2 regions of the Thalassospira sp. A3_1 genome follow, and region 1 is predicted to be linked to the other one. Evidence: riboswitches for the same ligand, from Rfam matches in the RefSeq annotation. Region 1 holds a riboswitch; the other holds the start of a gene.
What was found. Region 1 has a riboswitch for glycine ahead of gcvT (glycine cleavage system aminomethyltransferase GcvT). Riboswitches for the same ligand answer to the same signal wherever they lie in the genome.
Positions count from the first base shown of each region.

Region 1 (14,888 bases):
CGCCGGCACTGTCGATGCGCTGATGGAAACGCAGTTTATTGATGTATTCGCGCGGATTTTTCGGCGTGACCAGCGCATCCTTGGGCGTATTGATCCAGTCATAAAGCCGGGTCAGAAGGAACCGCAAAGACGCCCCGCGCGCAAGGATCGGAAGGGCGGCCAGTTCGTCATCGGACAGGGTGCGCACCTTGCCGTAGCTTGACAGAAGGTTTCGCGCCTTGGTGACGTTAAAGCTGTTATCGGGTTCGAAACACCATGCATTCATGCAGATCGCAATGTCATAGGCCAGCAGATCATTGCATGCGAAATAGAAATCGATCAGGCCGGATACATCGTCCTTTCCGGGGAAGAAAAACACATTGTCCGGGAACAGATCGGCATGGATGACGCCCGCGGGCAATTGATGGGGCCAGTTTGCTTCGAGAAAGGCCAGCTCGTCCTCGATCAGCTTTTCAAGGCCGGGCTGAACGCCATCGGCATCGGCACGGCAGCTTTCAAACAGCGGACGCCAGCCCTTCACACTCAGCGCATTGCCAAGATACATCTCGAAATCCTGACCGGCGGTATGCAATTGCGCCAGCGCGGTACCAAGACCTGTGCAGTGATGGGGCATGATCCGGCGTGGCGACATGCCATTAAGGAAGGATGTGATGGCGGCCGGGCGTCCGCAAAGACGGCGCAATGCAACCCCGTCCCTGCCGTGGATCGGCGTCGGGCAGTTCAGCCCCTTGGCCGACAGATGATCCATCAGGCCCAGATAGAACGGCAGATCATCGGGGTTCACGCGCTTTTCATACAGGGTCAGGATAAAGGATGCCTGATCGGTCTGAAGCAGGAAATTGGTGTTTTCAACACCCTCGGCGATGCCTTTGAACGAAATCACATTGCCGATATCGTATTCGGCAACAAAACGGGCGATGTCTTCGTCAGAAACGTCGGTATAGACGGCCATGTGATGTCCGGATTTCCTGGATCAGAGCTGGGTTAGCTGGCAAGCTGTCGGGGCAGCTTGAAGGTGACGTTTTCATTGGTCAAAGTCAGGGTTTCGACCGTGACGTTATAACGTTCGCGACAGGCATCAATGACTTCCTCGACCAGAATTTCCGGGGCGGAGGCACCGGCGGTAATGCCAAGGGTCGAAATGCCGTCAAGCTTGGACCAGTCGATGTCCTTGGCGCGTTCGACCAGAACCGAGCGGTCGCATCCTTCGCGTTTCGCGACTTCGACCAGACGGTTCGAGTTCGACGAGTTCGGCGCGCCCAGCACCAGAATGGCATCGGCATCGGTTGCGATCAGCTTGACCGCGTGCTGGCGGTTGGTGGTCGCATAGCAGATGTCTTCTTTCTTCGGGACCTCGATCGCGGGAAAACGGCTTTGCAGGATCGAGATGATCCTTGCCGTATCGTCCAGCGACAGGGTGGTCTGGGTCACGAAGGCAAGGTTTTCCGGGTTTTCGACCTGCAGGTTTTCGGCGTCTTCCTCGGTTTCGATCAGGGTCATGCTGCCCGGTGGCAACTGGCCCATGGTGCCGATCACCTCGGGATGGCCGGCATGCCCGATCAGAAGGATATGTTTGCCATCGGCATGGTGGCGTTCCGCCCCGCGATGGACCTTGGAGACCAGCGGGCAGGTCGCATCAAGATATTCAAGCTTGCGGCTTTCGGCGGTTTCGGGGACGGATTTCGGCACCCCGTGGGCGGAAAAGATCACCGGAACCCCGTCGGGAACCTTATCAAGTTCATCAACAAAAACAGCCCCCATGTCGCGCAGGCGGTCGACCACGAATTTGTTGTGGACGATTTCGTGGCGGACATAGACCGGCGCGCCGTACTTCACCAGCGCCTTTTCGACGATCTCGATCGCGCGATCCACCCCGGCGCAGAAACCGCGCGGGTTGGCAAGAATGATCCGAAGGTCGGCTTTGTCAGACATGATACGGGTCCGAATGTTCATGAGGTGTGCCATGCGATGGCACGGTTATTCAAATGTCTTCGTTACATAACCCGCCAGCACCGGACGTGCAATGACAGACACCATGCAAAGATGGATGTGGATGCATGTATTGGTGGCAATTGTTGTGAATGCACTGATTTCAAACGGAAGCGGGTTGTGTCGCCATATCGGAGCGAATAGACTGCGCGCGGCTGTGCCCGGATCGGGCATGACAGCGAATTTGACCAGTTCTATAGAGGCTTGGATGACGATTGCGAACGGACTGCGGCGTATTTGTGCATTGGGTTTGGTGTCGTTTGCCGGTTTCCTGGCAGCGTGCGGCACGTTCGAAGAGCAGCCGGTCCCGGCATGCCCGCGGGCCTTTTTGCCCAATGATACCGCCCGTCTGGTGCAGTTCAACGGTCAGGGCAGGGATCTGACCGATGTGATCCTTGAAGCCGAATTTGGCGGATATCTGGGCGATTGCGGCTATGACCTTGATGACAAGGTTCTGAATGTCGTCATCAGCCCGATCATCAATGCCGAACTGGGCCCGGCAGCGCAGGGGCGCAACGCAAAACTCCAGTATTTCGTAGCCCTTAAGGACCCGTCCGGCGAGTTCATCCAGAAGAATCTGTTTGATGTCGACATGGTCTTTCCGAGCAATTTGAACCTGGCGCGCTATCGTGACGAGCAGGTGACCCTGAACGTGCCGCTGGACGATGTCTGGGCCGGTCCGGATTACGAGATTTACCTTGGCTTCCAGCTGAGTGCCGATCAGCTCGATTACAATCGACGCTTCGGAAAAAATTAATAATCCGGCCTATTATTCATTTTTAGTGAGTAATCAAATCCCGCCCGCATCGCGTGGCGGGATTTTCGTTTTTGGACAAAAGTTCGTTTTCGGTAATCCTCATACGAAATAATGGACATTTGCCGGAGGGGCCAAAAAAGGGCTTTTAATCCTCATACCAATGGGTGGGGTCGAAAGGATATGATTTTTGGGGCTGGTCTGGTCGGATTCAAATCCGTATAAGGGGGCATACCCAAATGATCCCCGTGGGAGAGTGCCACGGTCTTGATCGATGTGCGTGATTGCATCGATAGGGATTGCGCGGACGCCGAAGGAGCAACCACCCCGGAAACTCTCAGGCAAACGGACCGCGGGGAGATGGGACTCTGGAAAGCAGGCGGCATTGAAAATCGATGTGCGCCTCGCCGAAGATGTAAGCAGACCGGTGTCCAAACCGGCTGTGATTCTTTCAGGCTCCAAGACAGAGGGGGACGTGGTTGGCCACTGGTCGGCTATGTTTCGCAACGCCTGTCTGGAGACCTTGATGGCCGATCATCAAACCGAACTGCTGAAAACCGCCCTTTATGATTTGCATGTGGAACTGGGTGCCAAGATGGTGCCGTTTGCCGGTTACGACATGCCGGTGCAATATCCGCTGGGGGTGAAGGGCGAACATCTGCATACCCGTGCGAAGGCCGGTCTGTTTGACGTTTCGCATATGGGGCAGGTTCGCCTGACCGGTGAACATCGCGTGGCCGAGCTGGAGAAGCTGGTGCCCGGTGACATCGCGATCCTGAAACCCGGCCGCACCCGTTATTCCGCATTCACCAATGACGATGGCACGATTTTGGACGATCTGATGATCACCAATGCGGGCGACAGCCTGTTTCTGGTGATCAATGCCGCGTGCAAGGATGATGACATTGTCCATATGCGAGCCAATCTTGATAACGGTGTGGAGCTGATCGAGATTGACGACCGCGCATTGATGGCCTTGCAGGGACCGGACGCCGCCCGCGTGCTGGCACGGTTTGCACCGTCGGTTGCCGAGATGAAATTCATGAGCTTTGCCGAGATCGATATTGCCGGTATCGCGTGCTTTGTCACCCGGTCGGGCTATACCGGCGAAGACGGTTACGAGATTTCCGTGCCGAATGAGCGCGCCGAAGAACTGGCGCGCAAGTTGTTGGCGGAGGAAGAAGTCGAGGCGATTGGCCTTGGCGCGCGTGATTCGCTGCGTCTTGAAGCCGGTCTTTGCCTGTATGGCAACGATATCGATACCACGACCACCCCGGTCGAAGGCGACCTTAACTGGATCATCAACAAGCGCCGCCGCGAGGAAGGCGGGTTCAAGGGAGCAGACATCATCCTTGATCAGCTTGCCAACGGGGCGGATCGCAAACGTGTCGGGATCAAGCCCGAAGGCAAGGCACCAGCGCGTGAACATACCGCTGTCCTGAACAGTGACGGTGAAGAAATTGGCGAAATCACCAGCGGTGGTTTCGGCCCGACCGTGGATGGCCCGATTGCGATGGGATATGTCGCAATTGAATTTGCCGCCCCGGGTACCAAAGTCGATCTGATGGTGCGCGGCAAGGCCCGCCCGGCGGAAATCGTCGAGCTGCCGTTTGCACCGCACCGTTATTATCGCGGCTGATCGCCAGAACGGATCGGGCGGGCGGCGCGACGTTGCCCTTCCGGGATAAAAATAGCGGAACAACCGGAACAACCGGGAAGCCGCAAAACCGGAACATCCCGGAAAACGGGAAGACCGGACAGACCACAGATTTTAGAGACAACTGATCTTACAGGGACGATTACAATGGCTAAAAAATTCTCGCAGGAACATGAATGGGTTGAATATGAAGACGGTGTCGCGACCGTCGGCATCACCGATTATGCCCAGCAGGCGCTTGGCGATATCGTGTATGTCGAACTGCCGGAAGTTGGCAAAAAGCTGACCAAGGATGGTGATGCGGCAGTTGTCGAATCGGTCAAGGCCGCCAGCGACGTTTATGCGCCGCTTGATGGTGTCGTTGTCGAAGCCAACGAAGAGCTTGATGACAATCCGGCACTGGTGAACGAAGCCCCGGAAAGCGATGGCTGGTTCTTCCGCATGGAACTTTCCGATGAGTCCCAGCTTGATGAGCTGATGGACGAAGCTGCGTATAAAGACTTTGTCGAAGGCCTTTAAGATATGCGTTATCTTCCGCTAACCAGTGCGGATCGCGCCTCGATGCTTGAAACCATCGGGGCAAAGTCCGTTGATGAATTATATAGTGACGTGCCCGAAGGCGCGTTGCTGTCCGAGCCGGTCGATCTGCCCCATCATCTGGGCGAATTGCAGGTCGAACGCGACATGGCGAAAATGGCCGCCAAAAACATGGGCACGGCCAGCGTGCCGAGCTTCCTGGGTGCGGGGGCGTATCGCCACCATGTTCCGGCCACGGTCGATTACATCATCCAGCGTGGTGAATTCCTGACGGCCTATACCCCGTATCAGCCGGAAATCGCACAGGGTACGTTGCAGTATCTGTTCGAATTCCAGACCCAGGTGGCATCGATCACCGGCATGGATGTGGCCAACGCATCGATGTGGGACGGGGCAACGTCGTGCGCGGAGGCGGTTCTGATGGCGTGCCGTGCAACACGGCGCAAGAAAGCGGTTCTGTCGGGTGGTCTGCATCCGCATTACCGTGAAGTCACGGAAACCTATTGCCAGTATAGCGATACCGAAGTTGCCGGTCGCGACGGGCACCCGGAAAAGCAGGCAACCGCCGACGAGCTGGATGATCTGATTGATGATCAGACCGCCTGCGTCGTGGTTCAGTATCCGGACGTGTTTGGCCGTATTCAGGATCACACGAAGCTGGCGGACGCCTGCCATGCCAAGGGTGCGCTTCTGATCGTGGTCTTTACCGAGGCGATGGCGTTTGGCGCGGTCAAATCACCGGGCAGCTTTGGCGCGGATATCGTCTGCGGCGAAGGCCAGTCGATTGGTAACAACCTGAACTATGGCGGGCCATATGTCGGTCTGTTTGCGACGACCAGCAAACTGGTACGCCAGATGCCCGGTCGCCTGTGTGGTGAAACGGTCGATCAGGACGGCAAGCGCGGTTTTGTTCTAACACTTTCGACCCGCGAGCAGCATATCCGCCGCGAAAAGGCGACATCGAACATCTGCACCAATTCCGGTCTGTGTTCGTTGGCCTTTACGGTGCATATGAGCCTTCTGGGTGAAGACGGGTATCGTGGTGTGGCAATGCTTAACCATGAAACCGCCTGCAAGACCGCCGATGCGATTGATGCGGTGCCGGGTGCGGAAGTTGTCAATGACAGCTTCTTTAACGAGTTCACCGTCAAGCTTGCCAAACCGGCAGCCGAGGTGGTCGAGGCACTGGTTGCCAAGGGTATCCTTGGTGGCGTTCCGTTGTCGCGCCTGTATCCGAACCGTGACGATCTGGACCATTACATGCTGGTGGCGGCGACCGAAACCAACACCGACGAAGACATCGCGGACCTTGCGTCTGCATTGAAGGAGGTGCTGGCATGAGCTTTACCACCCATACCGGTAACCGCGGCCTGGTTCTTGAGGAAAAGCTGATTTTCGAACAGGGCGAACCGGGTCGTACCGGTGTTGACCTTCCGAAGCCAGCGGGCATCAAATCACGCCTTGGTGGCCTTGATCGCGATAGTGATGTTGGTCTTCCGGGCCTGTCCGAGCCGCAGGTGGTGCGTCATTTCACGCGCCTGTCGCAGAAAAACTTTGGCATTGATTCCGGCTTCTTCCCGCTGGGTTCGTGCACGATGAAACACAACCCGCGCCTGAACGAAAAGGTTGCGCGTATGCCCGGTCTTGCCGACCTGCATCCGATGCAGCCCGAAAGCACGGTTCAGGGGGCGCTTGAACTGATTGACAGTTGCGCACACTGGCTGCTGGTTCTGACCGGGATGCCCGCGGTTTCCATGTCGCCCGCAGCGGGTGCGCAGGGTGAACTTTGCGGCATGATGGCGATCCGTGCGGCGCTTGATGCGCGCGGTGAAAACCGTCGTCGTGTTCTGGTGCCGGAATCAGCCCACGGGACCAACCCGGCAACGGCCGCGGCATGTGGTTTCACGGTTGATTCGATCCCGGCCACCGAAGATGGCCGTGTGGACCTTGCGGCATTCGAAGCCAAGCTTGGCGACGATGTTGCGGGGATCATGCTGACCAACCCGAATACCTGCGGGCTGTTTGAGCGCGACGTTCGCAAGATTGCCGATCTGGTCCATGCGGCCGGTGGGTATTTCTATTGCGACGGGGCGAACTTCAACGCGATTGTCGGACGGGTGCGCCCGGCCGATCTTGGCATTGATGCGATGCATATCAACCTGCATAAAACCTTTTCGACCCCGCATGGCGGCGGTGGACCGGGTTCGGGTCCGGTTGTGTTTTCCGACGCACTGGCCCCGTTCGCACCGATCCCCTATGTCGTGCGCAAGGGCGAGAAATTCCATCTGGTGGAAACCGCAGAAGAACAGGATGGCAAAAAGCCGTTCGGTCGTCTGAAGGGCTTCCACGGCCAGATGGGCATGTTCATTCGGGCGCTGTCTTATATGAAAAGCCACGGTGCGGACGGATTGCGTCAGGCATCGGGTGATGCGGTGCTGAATGCCAACTATCTGCTGGCGCGTCTGAAAGACAAGCTGAGCGTGGCATTCCCCGGCTATTGCATGCACGAAGCGCTGTTTGACGATGATTTCCTGAAAGATACCGGTGTTTCGACGCTGGATCTGGCGAAGGCGATCATCGACGAAGGCTTCCACCCGATGACCATGTATTTCCCGCTGGTGGTTCATGGTGCGCTTTTGATCGAGCCGACGGAAACGGAAACCAAGGAATCGATTGACCAGTTCTGCGATGCGGTTCTGGCATTGGTGGCCAAGGCAGAATCGGGCGATGCGGAATTCTTCAAGAATGCACCGTATCTGACGCCGCGCCGTCGTCTTGACGAAACGGCGGCGGCAAGAAAGCCGGTTCTGCGCTGGATGCCTGAATCTGCTTGATTTGCAACGCAGCATAACCTTTTTGCACACCCCGGTCGGTTGGCCGGGGTGTTCTTTTTCAAGGGGTTGTTCTTGAAACCCATTGGACTTGTAGCAATCTGGACCCTTATACTTGTTTTAAAGTGATCATCGGACCACGGGGACGGATGATCGGGGGAATTGGGATCGGGGAATACACCCCGTTGCCGGAGGATTGAAGTCAGTCATGTCACGTCGCGTGCAGAAGGTTTTCACCGCAGAACGCCGTTTAAAAGAACGTTCGGGTGGTGTGGTCGAAGATTGGTCGGATTCCTTTTTCGATCCGACGCTTGAAACCGGTATGGGGGCAGGTGCGGCATTACCGGCGCCAAAGCCAGCCGCGACGGCGGACGCGACGGGGATCAATCAGGCGGTTCTGGATGAAATCCGTGCCCTTCGATCCGAAGTTGCCGAGCTTCGCGATGCGGTTCGTACCGGTGGCACGGTTGATGCGGCCCATCTGGAAAACCCGGCCCCATCCGGTGGTGCGACGGATGTTCTGCCCGAACCGGTCAGCAGCAATTTTACCCACAGCAACCGTCCGGGGGCATCCGAGCCCGACCGTGACGACCTCGAACTGATCCGCAAGCAGATCGAGGAAATGAACGAGCATATTCACAAGGCGAAGATGCAGATTGCGTCGCTGCGCCATCCGAAGGCGGAGGATGACCGTCTGGTCAATGCGACCACCGAACTTGATGCGATCATCAAGGATACGGAAATGGCAACGCATACGATCCTTGAATCCGCCGAACAGATCGATGATCTGGCGATGACGCTTAAAAATGCGGCGCCGAACGACTTTGTCGCCGACCATGTCGAACAGATCGCGTTTCTGGTCACCAAGGTTTTCGAGTCCTGTAACTTCCAGGACATCACCGGGCAGCGCATCAACAAGGTGGTTCGCACCCTTGAATTCGTTGAGGAACGGGTTCACAACATGATCCTGATCTGGGGCGAGGATGCCTTTAGCGACCTGCCGGTTCCCGATGATGATGACGGAACGCCAAGAAATGAAGATGACGATCTTCTGAATGGTCCGCAGCTTGAAGGCGAGGGAATCAGCCAGGACGACATCGACAAATTGTTTGACTGACTATTCCAAAATGTTCGACAGGATATTATATTCCAGGTTGAAACCCGGAGTGAGTCTTGCGCCAGAACAAGATCTTGCGAAATCGCGACCTGTAATCAGTCAACCAAAAGTTTACAGTTTCCCGATATCGTATTGTTCATAAAAACAAAAGCTTGTGTTGGGATGCGTGTGACGGGCAGTTGCGCGCATTCATGCACGCTTGGAGGATGAAATGGGATTCTGGTCGCTTGGCGGTATGCGCCAGCCAAAGGCACAAGATATCAAATGGCGGAAAAGCCCGCGCGGCGAATATTATCGTCTGTTCATGATTGATGATTTCAGCGAACTCAAACTCGACAATGTCGGGGGTGTTTATCTGCTTTGGCATGGCGGTTTGAAGCCGTCGTGGCTGGTTGCCGGGGCGACCGAGGATCTTGGTCACAGTTTCCGTGAACTTTTCCGGGACCGCGATATTCGCGAATATGACAACCGGGGCGGCGTATTCATGAGTTGGTCCCCGATCAAGGAGGACTTCAGGGAAGGTGTGGTGCATTTCATTGCCAAACACACCAATCCGACTTTTGAATGCGATTTTGACAGCAAGTCGGACCCGATTCCGATCCTTTTGCCGCGTTAAGCGTCTACAGATATAGGAAAAGCTCCGCAGTGATGCGGAGCTTTTCTGTTTTCAGGCCGTGGGGTTCGGGTGAACCGATCAGAGTTTGCCCAGAACGGTTTCGGCACTCGACACGTCAAAGGCACCGGGTTCTTCGACCGCAAGATCGGTAACCTTGCCATCATCGACAATCATCGCAAAACGGTTGGCGCGTTTGCCAAGACCGCGACCGGTCAGGTCCAGTTCAAGACCGGTCTTGCTGACGAAGGCGAGATCGCCATCGGACAACATGGTGATGTTGTCACCGGCATTTTCCGCCTTGGCCCATGCGCGCAGAACAAAGGCGTCGTTCGATGCCAGGCAGACGATTTCATCAACGCCCTTTGCCTTGATGGCATCGGCATTGGCAACGAAGCCCGGCAGATGCTTGGCCGAGCAGGTAGGGGTGAAGGCACCCGGCACGGCAAAGACGACGACCTTGCGACCGGCGAAAAATTCCTTGGTGTTGACGGCTTCGGGGCCGTCAGCCGTTGCGCGGAAAAGGGTGACTTCGGGAAGGGTGCTGCCGATTTCGATGGTCATGGGGTTTTCTCCGTCATGCGGGTGGCTTTATTGCCGCCCTTGTTCTGGGATAGGGCCATCAAACAGCAAAACGGGTTGATCTTCAATCATATCCGGTGATGTTGCGATGGTTTCAAATCTTTGTCATCGGTTCCTGCATGCTGGCCGCGATACGCAAAGACATGGACCGGATCAGTTTTTGACAAGATCGGCCCGGCCGCTTGCATCGGCCAGTGCAGCAATAACTTCTTTTTTGCTGAGAAGTTCCGAAAGCAGGATGCCTTTTTCGGCGTTCGGGCCAAACACGGCGTTAAACGGAATGCCATAACGGCCATAGCCGGCAAGATAGCCTGCAATCACCGGGTCGGGACGGGTCCAGTCGCCCTGCATCACAATGACATCATCGGCAGACAGGGCCGCGGTGATCTCGTCGGTTTCAAGGACCAGCTTCTTGTTGACCTGACAACTGACACACCATTCGGCGGTGATATCGACCAGAACGGTTTTGCCATCGGCAACGTGGCGGGCGATTTCATCCGGGGCGAAGGGCTGCCACGGGAGTTTGCCGGTGACGGTTTCAGCGCCCCCCGTTTCGCGAACCGGGGCCTTGGAAAAGCCCGGTGCAAACAGGGCGGCCAGCACGCCAAGGGTGGCAAGTGCTGTAAAAGAAAATTTGCGTTTCTGCACCGTCGTGCGGTGGCGGGCAAACAGCAGGATGCCCGCGATCACAAGGGCCACACCAACCGCAATCGCCCCGCCCATGCCGATCTGAACCGCCAGAACCGACAGCAGCCAGATGGCGGTCCCGGCAAGGGCCACGCCCAGAACCCCTTTGACAAAGCCCATCCAGCGACCGGGCTTAGGCAGAAGTCGGGCGATTTCGGGCCGGGCGGCAATCGCGAGATAAGGAATGGCAAGCCCGATGCCCAGCAGGGTGAATATCCAGAAAATGTCGAAGCTGCTTCCGGCCAGCGCGAAACCGACCGCCGTGCCAAGGAACGGGGCCGAACACGGGGTTGCCAGCAGGGTGGCGAACATGCCGGTCAGGAAATGACCGCCAAGGTGGCTTCCGGATTGTTCGCGCGTGGTGATGGCATCATTGGCGGCATTGCCGAGTTCGGCCGGGCCGTTGATTTCAAACAGGCCCCACATATTGAAGGCAAACAGGGCGACGATGATGGTCATCACGGTCAGGAACAGCGGTTGCTGGAACTGGATGCCCCAGCCAATCGTACCCCCCGCAAGCTTGATGCCGATCAGAACGGCCGCGATCAGCCAGAAAGAGGTGATGATGCCCGCCGCACTGGCAAGGAAGCCGCGCCGGGTGCTAGCACGCTCGGCACCCTGGGCCTTCATCGCCGACATGACCTTGATCGAGAGGACCGGCAGGACGCAGGGCATGAAATTAAGGATGAAGCCGCCCAGAAGGGCCAGCGCGCCGATCAGCCACAGGCTGGTGGCGGCGATGCTGGTGCCGGAAACGGTGTTGCTGCTGCTGGTGGCAGAACCAGACGGGGAAGCGGCGATCTGGCGGTCCTGTTCGATGGCAAGGGGGCCGGCAATGACGGTGACGATCACGTCATCGCCAATCGTGGTCTGACCGTCTTTCAGGCCATAGATCGGGATCTGGAATTGCTGTGTGCCGTTTGCGTCATCGGTTGCGGTCGGGACCGGCACGCCAAAGCCAAGGCGGACATTGCCTTCGATCAGGATTTCAACCGGATCGGTCGCGGTTTGATCAAGGCCCGAGACGGCGACATTGAGAACCGTTTTGTTCTTTTCGCCCGATGCGTCGACCGACTGCCAGATATCGGTGACCGACATTGGCAGGTTGTCACCGCGAAGCGGGACGCGGGATGCGAATTTTTCGATGTCATGGGCAAAGCTGCTGATGGCGGGGTTATCGCCATCCGTGCCGCCCGAAAGACTTGCCGGGATATCAAGGGTAAGGTGGGCCTGTGCGGGGATGCAGACATCGCTGCAGACCAGATAATCGACATCAAGTTCGATATGGGCGGCCTGTGCGGGATCGGTCACGGGGACATCAATCGGCAGGATGATGTGATCCTTGTAGCCGAATGTTTCGAGGCCAAAGATCGAAAAACGGTGCGGGGCGGGCCAGCGGATTTCGCCATCGCCGATATTGGTTGATCCGGCCCAGTCGAGCTGCGGCGGGAAACCGGCATCACCGGCACTGCGCCAATAGATTTTCCAGTCGGGCTCAAGTTCGAATTCAAGACCAAGGCGGATTTCATCGCGGCCATTGATGGCGTCACGCGCGCTGAGCAGGCGGACCGATGCGAAATCCTCGTCAACCCGGTTGCTGGCGGCGGTTTGTGCATGCGCCCCTGTGCCCGCCCCGATACCCAGGGGGGCGAGGGCTGCGATAAACAGGCCAAGGATGACAGGCAAAGACCGGATCACGGGTGGTTCCTTCTGGTTTTCGAAACGGGCACGATGACATTCCGTTTGGTGGATATGGCACAAAACCGGGCTTTGTGCCACCGGCATGCCCTAGGATGCCATGGAAATGATGGCTAATCCCGGTTGATGTTCAAAGCAAGGCACGACTGCGTTACCGGCTCGTGTGCCTGATGGGTTGATCGGTGGTGTGCCTGTTGATGTGATCAGGAACACCATCTTTTTTACCAGGCGATTGCTGTCGATTGCCTGTCTGGCTACCTACATGTAAAGCAGTGGCGCGTTTCGGCTTTGATCAATGTCATTTTTGGACTGTTTTCAGGCAAAGGTGGCTTTCGGTGGTAATGGGCGACGGATCGCGTTAGGTTTGTATGAGCAAAACAGGAAAAGTTCGGGAATGGGAATTAAAGAACACACTGGCGAATATCTGGAAGGGAAGCTGCTTGTGGCGATGCCGGGCATGCGTGACCCCCGCTTTTCGCAAAGCGTGGTCTATATCTGTGCCCATAACGAGGATGGGGCGATGGGGCTGGTGGTCAACCGGCTGATCGACAGCATCACGTTTCCCGAACTGCTTGAGCAGCTTGGCATTGCGCGCCCGGCGCCGACGATTGCCGATATTCAGGTCCATTTCGGCGGCCCGGTTGAAAGCGGGCGCGGGTTTGTTCTGCACAGTACCGATTTTGAAAACGAGGCGACCCTGCATGTCGATCCCGGTGTGTCGGTGACGGCGACGGTCGATATCCTTGAACAGATTGCGCTCGGCGAAGGCCCGAAAAGCAGCATTCTGGCCCTTGGTTATGCCGGATGGCGCAGCGGGCAGCTTGAAAGTGAAATCCTTGCCAATGGCTGGTTGCATGTTGATGCGGATGCCGACCTTCTGTTTGATACCGATTGCGAAGACAAATGGGAACGGGCCTTTGCCAAGCTGGGCTTTGCCCCCGAACTTCTTTCGGGTGAGGCGGGGCACGCCTGAGGCCACGCGATGATGATCCGGTCATGAAAAGAAACTTCGGCTTGCCATCGCACACCATGTAGTAGCTCTCGGGGCCGGTCGCCCGTTATCGGCACAGTATAAATGCGCGACACAGTCATGGATGAAATCAAAATCAATCACCGCCTTAGTCTTGTGCAGCAAATCATCCAACGGCACCAGAAATGACAGTGTCATCCTTTCCAGCTCTTCCTGATGGGCTTCTTTCTTTTTAAACGTGCCGCATTGAAACAAAAGTCCCCGCTTAATGCGAGGACTTTGTCAGCAGTCTAAGGCCTGAAAAAAAAGCTCTTTTTGCGGATTACATATTGGGATAGTTCGGGCCGCCGCCACCTTCGGGCACCACCCAGACGATGTTCTGGGTCGGGTCCTTGATGTCGCAGGTCTTGCAATGCACGCAGTTCTGCGCATTGATTTGCAGACGTTTGCCGCCTTTATCTTCGTCCTCGACAAATTCGTAAACGCCAGCCGGGCAGAAGCGGGCTTCGGGCCCGTCATAGACCGCAAGGTTGACGTCGACCGGCACGCTGGCATCCTTGAGCGTCAGATGGATCGGCTGGTCTTCTTCGTGGTTGGTGTTTGACAGGAACACCGACGACAGCTTGTCGAAGCTGATTTTGCCATCCGGTTTCGGATAGTCGATTTTCGGCATGTCGGCAGCCGGTTTCAGGCAGGCGTGGTCCGCATGGTTTTTGAAGGTCCAGGGGGCCTTGCCACCCAACAGATAAGTATCGACTGCACTATAGGCCATGCCGCCCCAATAGCCCCATTTGGCAAAGCTTGGGCGGATGTTGCGGACCTTGTGCAGTTCGGGATAGACCCAGCTGTTTTTAAGCTTTTCCGGGTAGCTTTCCATCGAGGCGGGCGGTGTTTCGGCAGTTAGCGCCTCGAACGCGGCCTCGGCGGCGAGCATACCGGTCTTCATCGCGGTGTGCGATCCCTTGATTTTCGGCACATTCATGAAACCGGCCGAACAGCCGATCAGGCAGCCGCCGGGGAAGACCAGATCGGGGATCGACTGGAACCCGCCTTCGTTCAGCGCGCGCGCGCCGTAAGAAATACGGCGACCCTTTTCGAAAATCTTGCGGACCTTCGGGTGGGTTTTGAAACGCTGGAATTCGTCAAACGGGCTGAGATGCGGGTTTTCGTAATCAAGCCCGATCACGAAGCCGACCACCACCTGATTGTTATCAAGGTGATACAGGAACGACCCGCCATAGGTGTTTTTATCAAGCGGCCAGCCGGTGGTGTGGGTGATTTTGCCTTCTTCGTGAACTTCGGGGTCGACTTCCCACAGTTCCTTGATGCCGATGCCATAGGTTTGCGGATCGGAATTTTTGCGCAGATCAAACTTTTTGATCAGCTGTTCGGACAGCGAGCCACGGCAGCCTTCGGCAAAGAAGGTGTATTTCGCATGCAGTTCCATGCCCGG
Region 1 covers NZ_JAGHQQ010000001.1:571,884-586,771, reverse strand. The annotation lists gene J7395_RS02685 (homoserine kinase) at 1-952, opposite strand, end outside; gene ispH (4-hydroxy-3-methylbut-2-enyl diphosphate reductase) at 985-1,932, opposite strand; gene J7395_RS02675 (hypothetical protein) at 2,162-2,746, shown strand; glycine riboswitch at 2,983-3,106, shown strand; glycine riboswitch at 3,110-3,212, shown strand; gene gcvT (glycine cleavage system aminomethyltransferase GcvT) at 3,270-4,382, shown strand; gene gcvH (glycine cleavage system protein GcvH) at 4,548-4,919, shown strand; gene gcvPA (aminomethyl-transferring glycine dehydrogenase subunit GcvPA) at 4,923-6,278, shown strand; gene gcvPB (aminomethyl-transferring glycine dehydrogenase subunit GcvPB) at 6,275-7,771, shown strand; gene J7395_RS02650 (protein phosphatase CheZ) at 7,977-8,885, shown strand; gene J7395_RS02645 (hypothetical protein) at 9,097-9,501, shown strand; gene J7395_RS02640 (peroxiredoxin) at 9,580-10,062, opposite strand; gene J7395_RS02635 (protein-disulfide reductase DsbD domain-containing protein) at 10,234-12,465, opposite strand; gene J7395_RS02630 (YqgE/AlgH family protein) at 12,860-13,438, shown strand; gene J7395_RS02625 (hypothetical protein) at 13,460-13,633, opposite strand; gene J7395_RS02620 (electron transfer flavoprotein-ubiquinone oxidoreductase) at 13,758-14,888, opposite strand, start outside.

Region 2 (14,888 bases), on a different contig from region 1:
TCGACATATTTCGATTTCACCTGTTCAAACACATCGCCAAACAGGTTCAGCAGCCGATAGGTTTCGGCCGAAGTTGTTGGTGAAGATTGCGCCAGCGCGGGCGAAGCAAGGCCCAAGGTCATGCCGGTAGCGAGTGCGAATACTGCCAATCGAGAGGTTTTCATCCACTTACCTTGCCGTTTTTCGAGGCCAGCCAGGGAAGCGGATTGACCGCTTCGCCGTCATGGCGCATCTCCAGATAGAGTTTAGGCGATATTTCACCCATTATTCCAACAGGTTCGCCCGCCAACAAATACTGTCCTACCACACTGTCGAGCCGATCAAAACCGGCGATAAGACTATGGTATCCTTCGCCGTGTTCGATAATCAAGAGGCGGCCATAGCCACGGAACGGCCCGGCGAATACAACTTTGCCGTCAAAGGGGGATACGACTTGCGCGTTTGGGCGCGTATCGATCTCGATCCCTTTGGAATGTGTAACCGCCAACCCGTCCGGTCCGCGGGACCGTTCGCCAAACAGTGTAACGACCTTCCCGCTTGCAGGCATACGCAATTGTCCGTGTGCCTGCGTGATCGAACTGCCAACGGCCATTTCTTCATCGGGGGCGGTTGACGGTTTGCTTGCCGGGGCCGTCTTTTCGGCAGGTGGGGCGGGTGGTTCGTTTCTGGCAATGGTCGATGGGGGCGGGGCAGGTTTGGGCTCTTCACGTTTGGCAATCTGGCGTTCCGGTTTCATGCGGGGTTCGGGAACGCCTTCTGCCCGCTTTTTCAGGCTTTCCAGAAGATCGCCCAGTGATTTTGCCTCGGTCGCCAGTTCATTGACGGCGCGCGATGCCATTTTGGCCTCGGCCTCGGTTTCCGAACGCAGTTTGCGCTTTTCGTTAAGCAGGGCGGCCAATGACTGGCGTTCTGCCTGTAATTCTTCGGTGGCGGATGCCATTTCGCTGCTGCGCGTGCGGATGTCTTCGCGAAGGGTGCCGATTTTTTCAAGTTCGGCCCGCAGATCACGAGCATGCTGTTCGACGCCGGGCAAGGCGGCCTTCAGAAGGATCGCGGAGCGCAACGTATCCTGGGGGCTGGTCGGAAGGGCGATCACGGCTTCTGGCGGAGTGGTCGACAGCCGCTGCAGGGCCATCAGGATGCGGGCATATTGCCCGGCTTTGTCTTCAAGGCTGGTGGCGGCGCGCTTTTCGCGGATTTCAAGTTCGGCAAGCTGGTCTTCAAGCTCGGTCAGCTTTGTCTCAAGGCGTTGGGCACGTCTGGCAACCGAAATGGCTTCGGATTGAAGCGCCTGTTCCTCGGTCCAGAGCTCTCGCGATTTGCGTGACAGGAATTCTTCCTGTTTCTGTTGTTCGGACAACTGGCTTTCAAGTTTATCAAGCTGGCTGTCGACCTTGCGCAGCGACTGCGCAAAAGAGGGCGCAGCCCCGCCCGCAATCATGGCTGCAAGCACAGCCAGCGCAGGCAGGGCGGTCTTGGAACGCAGATCAGCTCGCAAGAAGCGCATCATTCCCTTTCAAGCCCTTGATCAACGGTTTGCCGGTCATTTCCTTGGGCTGCGGCAGGCCGAGAAGCTGAAGCAACGTTGGCGCCACGTCGGCAAGGCGGCCATTTTCCAGTGTGACACCTTCTGGCCCGTTTACCAGAATGGTCGGCACCAGATTAAGCGTATGTGCGGTGTGCGGTTCACCGGTTTCCGGATCGACCATCATCTCACAATTACCGTGATCAGCGGTAACGAACATCACACCGCCCACTGATTTAACCGCATCAACAACCTGCCCAAGGCAGGTATCAACTGCTTCAGCGGCTTTCATGGCGGCTGAAAGAATGCCGCTATGGCCGACCATGTCGGGATTGGCAAAGTTCAGAATGATCGCGTCATAGGTTTCTGCCCTGATAGCAGCCACCAGCTTTTCGGTTACTTCCGGGGCCGACATTTCGGGCTGGAGATCATAGGTCGCAACCTTGGGCGAGGGGACTAGAATACGGTCTTCGCCTTCGAAAACCTGTTCTTCGCCGCCGTTAAAGAAGAAGGATACATGCGGATATTTTTCGGTTTCCGCAATGCGCAACTGTTTCATGCCCGCCCTGGAAACAACTTCGCCAAAGATATTTGGCAACACCTGCGGCGGATAGATCGCATCCATATATTTCGCATGGTCGGACGAATATTCGACCATGCCGGCCTGTACGGCGAATTTGATCGGGGTGCCACGGTCAAAGCCGTCAAAGTCCGGTGCGCAAATGGCGGCCAGAATTTCGCGTGCGCGGTCGGCGCGGAAATTGGTCATCAAAAGCCCGTCGCCATCTTTCATGCCGTCATAATCGCCAATTACGGTCGGCAGAACGAATTCATCCGTGGTATCGGCATCATAGGCCGCCTTGATCGCGGCTTCGGCACTTTCGGCGGTGCGGCCATCGGCGTAATTCTTGCCCTGCACCATCGTGAAGTAGGCTTGGCTGACACGTTCCCAGCGGTTGTCGCGATCCATCGCGTAATAACGCCCGGTGACGGTCACGATTTCAACATTGGCATCGCCAATCAGGGAGTGGAATTTTTCAAGGAATTTGGCTGCACTTTTGGGCGCGGTATCGCGGCCATCCAGATAGGCATGGATTTTTACCGGCACACCTGCTGATGCGATGATTTTGGCAAGGGCTGCCATATGGGCCTGATGGGAATGCACCCCACCTTCGGACAGAAGCCCTGCGATATGACAAATACCACCACTTTCTTTAAGCTTGGCGATGACTTTTTTGACCGTGTCGGTTTCGGCAATCAAACCGGTTTTGACCGCGTCATCAATTTTCGGCAGTTCCTGCATCACAACCCGACCGGCACCCAGATTCATATGGCCGACTTCCGAATTGCCCATCTGCCCTTCGGGCAGGCCGACATCCAGACCGCAAGCCTTTAAAAAGCCTGTCGGATTATTGGCATAAAGCGCGTCCCAAACAGGGGTATTGGCCAATGCAACCGCATTGTCCTTGCTTTCCTCGCGATAACCCCAGCCATCCAGAATGCACAGCACCACCGGACGCGGGCGCTTTACGGTATTTGATACAGTCACAATCATAATCCCACGAAGTAAGGTACACGAAATAAGGTAAAAGGCTGAATTACCGGTAAAGATGGTTATTTTCCGGTAATTTCACCATCCGTACAATGACGTCGGGCGCGGTGGGTCCGCCATCAGACGCTGCCAATCATAGCATTTTCAACGCGCAATCTATCATGAATGGAAGCATTGAACAGCCTTCCGGCCGGGTATTTTTTGTGCGGTTGCAAAGCTGCTTTTTGACAAGGCTTGCCACCTGCCTGTAATCTGGCATGCAACGGTGATACCTCGAATAACCGCGATGGGAGAGCCCGCTTTGATCCCGTGATCAGATCGGCGCCGAAGGAGCAATAGCCCCGAAAACTCTCAGGCAGATGGACCGTTGCGGATTGAGGCTCTGGAGAGAGAAAGCGGTACGGGGCCAACGCCCGGCACCATATTTCCACCGAAGGATGAAGCCATGTTGTCAAAGGCGGTTGTTTTTGGTGGCAGGGCGCACAATCTCAGGTCAAGGGACAGAGGGGGCAAGACACCGGTTCTATAACGTCGTGCGGCATTTTTCCGCATGACAAAGAGCCGTGGGAGGCCCTTTTGACCGAAGAAAACAAACAACGTCCGCAAGACGTTAACCTTTCCGTTGTCGATCTTTATACCATTGGGATCGGGCCATCGAGTTCGCATACCGTCGGTCCGATGCGGGCAGGCTATCGGTTCTGTCTGGAACTCGAAGCCCGGAACATTTTGGAAAAAATCGGCTCGGTAATTGTTGATCTTTACGGATCACTTGCCCTGACCGGCAAAGGGCACGCCACCGATACCGCGGTGATCATGGGGCTTTCGGGGGAACGGCCGCGTTCTGTTGATCCCGACCGGATCGCACCGACGATGGATGCGATTGACCGGGACCGCGAATTACAGCTTTACGGTCGCCATCCGGTTTCCTTTAACCGCGATACCAATCTTGTGTTTCACATGGCCGAAAGCCTGCCCGAACATCCCAATGGTATGCGGATCACCGCCTTCGACCATGATGGTGTTGTTTTGCACAAACAGGAATATTTCTCGGTCGGAGGTGGATTTATCGTCTCGGGAGATGATCGTGGGGCGGAATATTCCGGCGACAACATAACGCTGCCTTATCCTTTTTCCTCGGCCGACGAATTGATGGCGATCTGCAAACAGGAAAAGCTGTCTATTGCCGAAGTCATGGCCGAAAATGAAAAAAGCTGGCGCGAACCCGCCGAGACCGAGGAATTCGTTGATCGCGTGCATCGCGCGATGATGGATTGCATCGAACGGGGCTGCAAGTCGGATGGCATCCTGCCCGGCGGGCTGAATGTCAAACGGCGCGCGCGTAAACTTTACCTTGAACTGACCGAACGGCCCGAAGCGGGGCTTAAGGATCCGTTGACCGTGATCGACTGGGTCAATCTTTATGCCCTTGCGGTGAACGAAGAAAATGCTGCGGGTTCGCGCGTGGTTACGGCGCCGACCAACGGGGCAGCAGGCGTCATTCCCGCCGTGCTGCGCTATTACGAACGGTTCGGGGCCAATGTCACACAGGGAAAAATACGCGAATTCCTGTTAACCGCGGCGGCCATTGGTTCGATTTATAAAAAACGCGCCTCGATATCGGCTGCCGAAGTCGGTTGTCAGGGTGAGGTTGGTGTCGCCTGTTCGATGGCAGCCGGTGCCCTTTGTGCGGTTATGGGCGGCACGCCAGAACAGGTTGAAAACGCCGCCGAGATTGGTATGGAACATAACCTTGGCCTGACCTGTGATCCGATTGGCGGTCTGGTGCAGGTGCCTTGCATCGAACGCAACACCATGGGGGCGGTCAAGGCGATCAATGCCGCCCGTCTGGCGATGCGCGGTGATGGTCAGCATACAGTGTCACTCGACAAGGTGATCGAAACCATGCGCCAGACCGGTATCGACATGCAAAGCAAATACAAGGAAACCAGCCAGGGCGGGCTTGCGGTTAATGTCAACGTCGTTGAATGCTGATTTGCCTGTCGAAATGACCCTCACACACCTCCGAAACCATTGTTTTGGAGGTGTTTTTCGTCCGGCCCGATTCTTGCCACCTTGGATCTGTATTCTGATATGCTCAAGTAATTGATAACGGGGCAAAGACCCCGAACAGGTTGGGCAAAGCATGAAAAAGAAACTGTTCCGCATCTATATTGCGGTCAGTCTGGATGGCTATATCGCGCGCACCAATGGTGCGGTTGACTGGCTCGATGATTTCGATCCGGCCGAGTTCGATTTTGAGGGCTTTCTGGGCACCGTGGGAACACTGATCATTGGGCGAAAAACCTTTGATCAGGTGATGGAATTTGGTGAATGGCCTTATGAGGATCGCCGCACGATTGTTCTGACATCGCGCGATTTACCCGATAAACGTCCGGCCAATACAGAGGCCTATGGCGGCAGTCTTGTCGAACTGGCAAGACTGCTTCGCGATGACAGATCGGATACCGGCGATGTCTGGATCGTCGGCGGGGCCAGTGTCGTGACCCAGTTTCTGTTTGGCGGTCTTGTCGATCAGCTTGAAATGTTCATCATTCCGGAAATTCTGGGCGATGGCATCCGGCTGTTTGGCCGGGATGCTGCGGGCACAACACCGAAACTGATTGCGTCACAAAGCTATAAGTCCGGTGTCGTGCGCATGCAGTATGATTTGCGTTAAGCGACTGGTAGCTAAAGTTTACGAGCTAATTCGAGCAAATCTTGTTCCAGCTTTCCCTTGCTGTAACACTTTACGCCATCATTAGAGGTTCCGGTCTCCTTGGTTGCGAAGGTTATGCTGTGATTAATTGAGGTATGGTGATTGAGTGTTAAGCCGTTCTCAACAACCGATATGTCCAAGACATATCTTGCATTTGCTCGAACAAGGGTTACACCATTTTCTGTTGGTGCGATGTAAATATTCGCCCTGCCGTTTAAGGTCGTATCTCTTTTTCGCTCAATGACATGATTGGTCCCGTCTACTCCATACCAAGTGTTGGAATCCGCGGCTACCTCGTAGTTGAACGTTTCCGTGCCTTTTGCTGGGTGGCTGGATGTGAGTTTAGTTCGTCCACAGTTAATGTATTCTTGAGGGGGGCTCGCAGAAAAAGACACGTTTATAAGGCGGCTTTCTTTGGAGATATTGTTTATTACAAAGAAACTCTCGGATAGTGACGCTACGTATCCGTCCCAAACAGAGTTAAAGTCCCTTGATATTGTTGTTTCTGTGGAAAATTGGTTTGGCTGATTTGGTTCGAAGTAATCAAATTTACTGCTTGCACATGCAGCTAATGATGATACCAAAGTCAGAGCTAGCAATACTCGTGTGATTTTTGTTTGCATCAAAATCTTCCCCCGAAGCTTGAATTTGTCTGATTTCTCAGGATAGTGCTTTCGGGGTGACTTTAAACCTGTGCTTGTGAGTAGGTGGTTTGGCGGATTATTCCCGGTGATAGGGATGATTGGTCTGGATCGCGTGGGCGCGGAAAAGCTGTTCGGCAATCAGGGCGCGCACCAGCATATGGGGCCATGTCGCCTTGCCAAGTGACCAGAGCGTATTGGCGCGTGATTTGATGGCGTCCCCATGCCCATCGGCCCCACCAATGGCAAAGGCGATATTTCCGGCATATTGATCAATCCAGCCTTCAAGTTTTGCTGCAAAATCGATGGAACCGTATTCGTGCCCGCGCTCGTCAAGTGCGATCAGAAAGGCATTATCGGGAATGACGCCCAGCAAAAGCTCCGCCTCGCGGTCTTTGAGCTGATTGGGCGGAAGCTTTTTCTTTTCTTCGACTTCCCGCACGACAAAGGGCCAGCGCAGGCGCGCCGCGTAATGGTCAAAAAGATCTTTTTCGGGGCCGTTCTTCATCCGGCCCACTGCAGCAAGGGTAATTTGCATCTTTCCGATCCGGCTTTGGTCCGCATGGGGACCACCGATAGCCGATCCCCGCGGTGGTCAGGGCAAACCGGGGCGGACTGTATTAATACAGCCGCGCCGCCTGCTGTTTAAGCGCCGGGTTTTCAACGCCCCACATCTGTTCGATGTTGTAAAAAGCGCGAACTTCCGGACGGAACAGGTGAACGATGACATCGCCGGCATCAACCAGAACCCAGTCACCCTGTTCCTTGCCTTCGGCCATTGCACGGCCCTGGCCAGCATCTTTCAGCTTTTCGACAATATGTTCTGCCATTGACGCGACCCTGCGAGAGGACGAGCCGGTTGCAATGATCATATGATCGGCAAGGGAGGTTTTATCGGTCAGATCAATGGTGACAAGGTCTTCGGCCTTGTCGTCTTCGAGCGTGCTCTGGATAAGGGCAAGGAGCTCGCCCGGGGTCAGAGTCTTTTTTGCGGTACCTATGGTCGCCACCTCAATTTACGCGAGAAATCCCGATCCAATTCGGATTCGGGAAATTCCCGCCGGTCAAACCTGCCATCTGCCTTCGGCGCGGATTGCGGTCGAAGAGGCCGGATGGCGCTTTATTGGCAGGTAAACCCAGGCCGGAACATCGAGATCGGCCAGCAAACCCGCCCTGTCCGATGGGATGCGCCAGCGTTCCATACGCTTGGCCGCCGTCCCGGACAATGCCTTGTTAGAATACCCCTCACGGTCAAGGACCGCAATGGGAGCGCGCAAAATCAACCTGTCCCACCATTTCCATTTATGAAACTGGGCCAGATTGTCCGCCCCCATCAGCCATACGAACCGCGTTCGGGTAAAACGACGCTGCAAGGCTGCGAGAGTGTCGGCCGTATAGCGGGTTCCAAGTTCTGATTCAATTGCAGAAACAACAATGCGGGGATGCTTTGCCATCATCAATGCCGAATCGAACCGGTCGGCAAGGTCTGCCATGCCCTGCGTCGGCTTTAGCGGGTTTTGCGGTGACACCAGCCACCAGACCGCATCAAGACGCAGGCTTTTCAACGCTTCAAGCGATATATGCAAGTGCCCTTCATGTGCCGGATTAAAGGACCCGCCCAGCAATCCGACGCGGGGCGGGGCACTATGGCTTCTGGGCGTAGAAAAGCTCATGGGCGGGTCTGGCCGGTGCCGCGCACGATGTATTTATAGCTGGTCAGCTGTTCGACTCCGACCGGACCGCGTGCATGCAGCTTGCCCGTCGAAATGCCGATTTCCGCCCCCATGCCAAATTCGCCGCCATCGGCAAACTGGGTCGATGCGTTGACGATCACGATGCCGGAATCAACACCGTTCAGGAAAGTCGCGGTCGCATCGGCATCCTCGGCCAGAATCGCATCGGTATGGTGCGATCCATATGTGTTGATATGGCTGACTGCCTCATTGACTCCGTTGATGACCTTGATCGACACAATCGCATCAAGATATTCGGTGACCCAATCCTCGTCCGTTGCAGGCAGGATGCGCGCATCCACCTTCTGCGCGAGGGCATCGCCGCGCAATTCGCAACCCTTGTCGGCAAGGGCGGTGGCAATTTTCGGCAACAGATTATCGGCAACCGCCTGATCGATCAGGATGGTTTCGGTCGCGCCGCAAATGCCGGTCCGACGCATTTTGGCATTCACCACGATATCAACGACTTTGGTGACATCCGCACTGGCATGGATATAGGTATGGCAAAGCCCTTCCAGATGCTTGAACAACGGAATGCGGCTTTCATCGGTTATCCGAGAAATTAGCGATTTGCCACCGCGCGGGACGATGACATCAATATAATCGGACAGTTTCAGCATCTCGCCAACCGCGACGCGATCCGTAACCGGGATCATCTGAAGCGCATGTTCAGGCAAACCGGCATCGAGAATACCGGCAAGCATGCAATCGAATATCGCACGTGATGAATGGAAGCTTTCCGAACCGCCGCGCAGGATCGCGGCATTGCCCGATTTAATGCACATGGCACCGGCATCGGCGGTCACATTCGGGCGGCTTTCATAAATGATACCGATCACGCCAAGCGGTACCGATACGCGTGCGATATCAAGCCCGTTGCGCTCCGGGCTCCAGCGGGCCAGTTCGCGGCCAACCGGGTCGGCAAGGTCCGCAACCGCCTCGACACCGGCTGCCATGCTTTCGATGCGCGTGGGATCAAGCGCGAGGCGGTCCAGCAGTGCGGGCGTCAGACCCTTGGCGCGACCTGCTTCCATGTCGCGTGCATTGGCGGCCAGAATGACATCGGCATTTTCGCGCAATTTGCGTGCGGCCGATTTAAGGGCATCGGTTTTTGGTTCGGACGGGACCTGTGCCAGTTTCAGCGAAGCTTCACGGGCATTGATGCCCATGTCGCGCATTAATGCCGCGATGTTCTGGTTTTCGATGCTGGCAAGTGCCGTCATGGTCCTGGTTCCGTTCCTTGAAGATGTCCCGCGGGCCGGAATTGCCGGGGCGGGCTTATCGCAATTTTATCGACAATTTGACAAAATATCCCTCTGACCGCGCAACTGCAATCGTCTAGCGTCGATAAATCAATGTTTTGCGAACTATCCCGTAGACGGCAAGACACGCTTTCTTGTCCGGCTTGCTTGCCAAATCATTGATTACGGGCCATCTGTTGTTTTGGGAAAGCGGGACGTCAATCAGAAAGTCGGGGCTGTGTCGGACACGCCACATCATGCCCACCAGGGGATAAGAACGTGAAAAATATGGGTGATAACCAGCCATCAGCCCGCGCTGAATTTGGTGTTGTTAAAACTTTTCTGCCGTATCTGTGGCCGCGTGGCGAGTTCGAGCTCAAGACCCGTGTGGTGATCGCCCTGCTGTTTCTGGTCGGGGCGAAGATCGCCAACGTTTATGTCCCGGTTCTGTATAAATACGCGGTTGATGCCCTTGGCGGCGGCAAAGCCGGTGCCAGCTCCGCAGGGGGGGACACGACATCCCTGATCATTGTGCCAGTGGGGATGATCGTCGCTTACGGACTTGTGCGTGTTTTATCCTCGGCCTTCGGGGAATTGCGCGATGCTGTTTTTGCCAAGGTCGCGCAACGCGCCATTCGGACATCCGCCCTTGGTGTTTTTGAACATCTGCATGCCCTGTCGCTGCGGTTCCATCTGGATCGCCAGATGGGCGGGCTTTCGCGCGCGATTGAACGCGGGGTCAAGGGGATCGAATTCCTTTTATCCTTCATGCTGTTCAACATCCTGCCGACCCTGCTTGAAATCTTCATGGTCTCGGGCATTCTTTGGGTGCTGTATGATTTCTGGTTCGCGCTGATCACGTTTGTCACCATCGTGATCTATATCGCCTTTACCCTGATCGTCACCGAATGGCGAATGAAGTTCCGCCGCGAAATGAACCAGCGCGATGACGAGGCCAACACCAAGGCCATCGACAGTCTGATCAACTATGAAACGGTCAAGTATTTCAATAACGAGGATCACGAATCCCGTCGTTATGACAATGCCCTGCGCGGCTATGAAACGGCGGCGGTGAAGTCACAGGAATCCCTGTCCAAACTCAATATCGGGCAGGGTGCGATCATTGCAGTCGGTCTGGTTCTGAACATGCTTCTGGCGGCAAGTGGCGTTAAAAACGGCAATATGACCGTTGGTGACTTTGTGCTGGTGAATACCTATCTTTTGCAGCTTTATATGCCGCTGAACTTCCTTGGTTTTGTCTATCGCCAGATCAAGCAGTCGCTGACTGACATGGAACGCATGTTTTCGTTACTCGACGTTGAAAAAGAAGTCGAAGACAAGATTGGCGCACCGGTATTGGCGTGCGGCGAGGCGGCAATCCGGTTCGAGGATGTCAAATTCGCCTATAATCCTGACCGCCAGATACTGAAAGGTGTCAGTTTCGAGGTTCCGGCGGGCAAAACCGTTGCTGTCGTCGGGCCAAGCGGGGCGGGAAAATCGACCCTGACCCGTCTGATGTTCCGTTTCTATGATGTATCATCGGGCCGGATCACGATTGACGGGCAGGATATCCGCGATGTGTCGCAGACATCCCTGCGTCGCTCGATTGGTATCGTCCCGCAGGATACGGTCCTGTTTAACGATACGATCGCCTATAACATCGCCTATGGCCGACCCGGAGCGGAGGAGGCCGAAATCACCAATGCTGCCAAACTTGCCAGTATCGATGGTTTTATCGCCGGTTTGCCGCAGGGCTTTAAAACCATGGTCGGTGAACGCGGGCTTAAACTTTCCGGCGGAGAAAAACAGCGTGTGTCGATTGCGCGTATGTTGCTGAAACGTCCGAAAGTCATGATCTTTGACGAGGCAACATCGGCCCTTGATACCCGTACCGAAAAAGACATCCAGCAGGCACTTCGCGATGTGTCGCGCGGGCATACGACGCTGGTGATTGCGCACCGGCTTTCGACCGTGATCGATGCCGATGAAATCATCGTGTTGCGTGACGGGCAGGTCGCGGAACGTGGTCGCCATCAGGACCTTTTGGAACAGGACGGCCTTTATGCCGAAATGTGGGCCCAGCAGCAGGAAATCCGGGAGGCCGAAGAAATCCTTGCCCATGCCGGGGAGGCGACCACTTAGGACGTTTTTTTAGTGGAATCCTCCCGTTTCAATCCCCACTATAAAATCGGATGGCATTGGGTGCCGTTCGGTCGGGGGAAGAAACCGGGGGAACAGTAATGACACTAAAAGGCCGACATGATCATCAAGGTCATGATCACCATCATCCTCATCCTCATCCTCATCACGATCATGAGGTGGATGAAGGCGTTTATCGCGGTAATCACGCACCCGAAATTGACCGGATGCGTCGCAATATGCTGGTCGGGCTTGGCATGTTGCCGCTCGCGGCTATGGTACTTAACCCGGTGCGGCAGGCCTGGGCGATCAGCAATGAGGTCAATATCCGCGAAGACGGGCAATATCGTTACATCCGCTCCAACGCGATCCCGGATCACGCGACCGGCAGCTTCCCCAATCGTCACAATCCTAACAGCATCAAGGCACAGTCGCTTGAATTTCGTCTGCCGGTCAATCCGCAAAGAACCGGGCGCTTCATACCCAACACCCACGGTCTGTTCGGGATTGCGGTCAATGGGGTGCCGTTTGACCCTTTCACCGCTGAATACTGGCAGCGTGATCGACAATCCGGATGGCGGTACGAGGCGATATCGCCCACGCTTGATCTTGGTCTTGATGAAAACAACGCCCATGTGCAGCCCGATGGCACGTATCACTATCACGGCATGCCAAAGGGTTTGATCAAAAGCTGGTCACCGGAACAGCATTCAATCCGCATCGGTTTCGCCGCAGATGGTTTCCCGATCTATGCCCTGTTTGGCTATCACGATCCTGAGAGACCTGATGCCGGGGTTAAGGCGCTGAGTAGTTCGTGGCGCGTGAAAAAAGGTGTGCGTCCGGGCGGGCCGGGTGGCAGTTATGATGGCACCTTTGGCGAAGATTATGAATTTGTCACGGGCCTTGGTGACCTTGACGAAGCCAATGGCCGTGAAACCGTTACCCCGGAATACCCCGGCGGTACCTATGCCTATTTCGTGACAGAAAGTTTCCCCTTCATTCCGCGCTTTCTTGCGGGCCAATCCGATCCAAGCTTTGCCCGGGGGCCGGGTGGTCTTGGACCGGGCGGTGGACCAGGTGGCGGACCGGGCGGCCAACGACCCGGCGGTGGTTTTGGCGGGCCAAAAGGCTTTCCGGGGGATCGTCCTCCTCCGCCGCCATTCGGCCGTAACGGTGGTCGCGGGCCGGGTGGTTAAGCCCACTTAGGGCATGGGCCCGAAGACCTGCGTGATATCAAGAAGCCAAAGTGCCGTTGAAATGGTGATGAAGGATAGCAATGTTGCAACCATAAGCGATGCGGCACACAATCCTTCATGGCCATAACGTTGCCCAAAGATGGCGTAGATGCTCAGCATCGGAGAACAGGCGAAACTGACTGCCGCAATCTGTAAAACCGGTTCCATTGGCGGCAGTATCCAGACCAGAGTGAATACGGCAACCGGATGCAGGACCAGCTTGCCGAAGACAATGCGGGCCATGTCAATCCGCATGCCTTTCAGCTTCAACCCGACCAATCCCGCACCGATGACAAACAGGGCCACCGGGCCGGATGCCATGGCCAGCATATCGATTGCCTTCAGGGCCGGACCGGGCAAGTTGATTCCTGTAAGGGCAAGACAAAGCCCAATAAAAATCGCAATGATGATTGGTGTCTTGCACAGGCTTTTTATCGCATTTCCAAGAACGTGAAGGCGTCCGTGGCCGTTGTTATTGGCACTGTCACCAAGAACAAGAACAAGCGGCATCATTACCAGTGTTTCGATCATTACACATAGTGCAAGCGCGATTGCTGCCGGTGGCCCAAGCACCTGTACTGCCACCGGATAACCGATAAAGCCGCTATTGGAAAAAGACATGCCAAGACCCTGTAGGGTCGCATTGGCAAAGGATTTCCGCGCAATAAAGCGTGTATAGGCGATGCCCAGCGTCAACATGATCAGCGACCCGCCGCCATAAGCGATCAGAAATTCGCCGTGAATGATTTCGGCCGGTTCGCGCCCCGATAGCGTCTTGATCAGAAGGGCAGGCAGGGCAAAATTCATCACGAACGCGCCCATGCCGCGCGCCACATCCTGCGATATGATATTTTGCCGGACCGCGAAATAGCCCAAGGCGATGATCAGAAAGATGGGGCTGGTGATGGCCAGAACGTCAAGCATATGATGGCATGTCCCGAAATCGGCGTGGGTATCTGATCAACAGATCGCGCATGCGCCAAAAATATTTGATTTCATTACATATCCCGTGCAATGGCAGACGGGTCAAGAAATGGAATGGATTTATCAATGAACCAAGCGGTAATGGATTGGTCCGAAAGCCTCATGCCCGATGCCTTTCGCGGTCTTGATGTTTTGCGATCCGTTTCCGCGCGTGGTCAAAAGGCCGCCGGTCTGCTTTTACAGCATGGCATCTGGAATGAACTTGCCGGGTTTGATCCCATTGTCGCCGGAACTTTTCCGATAAATCTTGATATCGTCGGATCAGATGTCGATATTTTGTGCTATTGCCCGGATGCTGACGGTTTCGAAGCCCGGGTGCAGACGTCGTTTGGTTATCTTGATGGTTTTGGGTTGCATCACCGTCCAGCGAGGCAGCATGCTGGTTCGGCCATTGTCGTGCGGTTTGTTCTGGATGACCTTCCGGTCGAAATTTTTGCCACAGGCAAGCCATCGCAAAGCCAGTTCGGCTTTCGCCATATGCTGGTCGAGGCGCGCGTGATCGCTCTTCTGGGCGAACGCTTTGCATCAGATATCCGGCAATTGAAACGGGGCGGAGTTAAAACCGAGCCTGCCTTTGCCCGCCTGCTGAAGCTTGGCGGGGACCCCTATATCGCCCTTGATGGATTATACGAACTAGGGCCTGATGCCCTTCGTGATCGGGTTATGGCCGCGATCAATCCTTAAGATCGTCGAGACTGCCAAATGTATCAAGCGCACGATAACGCACGGTATCACGTCCGCTTTCCTTGGCCTCATAAAGGGCTTCGTCGGCAATTCTAAGGATGTCGTGAGGCTCGTACTGTCCCGTTGATTCATTGGATATCCAGGTCGCCCCGACACTGACCGTGATCGGAACGGGATTGCCGTTCATATCGCTGACCCGGCATTGATCACGCACCGTATCGCACAGCTTGTAACCCAGATACATGGTCTGTTCGAGGCGAAGCCCGGGCAGGATACAGACAAATTCCTCGCCACCGAACCGGCCGACAATGTCATGATCGCGCAGGCTGGATGACATGATCGCGGCAATCCCTTGTATCACCTTGTCACCGATCAGATGGCCATAGCTGTCATTGACCTTTTTGAAATGGTCGATATCGAGCATGAAGATACCCGCCG
Region 2 covers NZ_JAGHQQ010000002.1:170,642-185,529, forward strand. The annotation lists gene J7395_RS07785 (S41 family peptidase) at 1-122, opposite strand, end outside; gene J7395_RS07790 (peptidoglycan DD-metalloendopeptidase family protein) at 161-1,507, opposite strand; gene gpmI (2,3-bisphosphoglycerate-independent phosphoglycerate mutase) at 1,488-3,080, opposite strand; glycine riboswitch at 3,355-3,454, shown strand; glycine riboswitch at 3,458-3,583, shown strand; gene J7395_RS07800 (L-serine ammonia-lyase) at 3,654-5,069, shown strand; gene J7395_RS07805 (dihydrofolate reductase family protein) at 5,221-5,754, shown strand; gene J7395_RS07810 (hypothetical protein) at 5,766-6,416, opposite strand; gene rlmH (23S rRNA (pseudouridine(1915)-N(3))-methyltransferase RlmH) at 6,514-6,972, opposite strand; gene rsfS (ribosome silencing factor) at 7,055-7,444, opposite strand; gene J7395_RS07825 (nicotinate-nucleotide adenylyltransferase) at 7,499-8,107, opposite strand; gene J7395_RS07830 (glutamate-5-semialdehyde dehydrogenase) at 8,104-9,390, opposite strand; gene J7395_RS07835 (ABC transporter ATP-binding protein/permease) at 9,697-11,550, shown strand; gene J7395_RS07840 (YHYH protein) at 11,649-12,743, shown strand; gene J7395_RS07845 (AEC family transporter) at 12,750-13,706, opposite strand; gene J7395_RS07850 (DUF4269 domain-containing protein) at 13,833-14,450, shown strand; gene J7395_RS07855 (sensor domain-containing diguanylate cyclase) at 14,440-14,888, opposite strand, start outside.
Region 2: linked by a shared signal. The riboswitch ahead of J7395_RS07800 (L-serine ammonia-lyase) and the one ahead of gcvT (glycine cleavage system aminomethyltransferase GcvT) in region 1 are both predicted to bind glycine.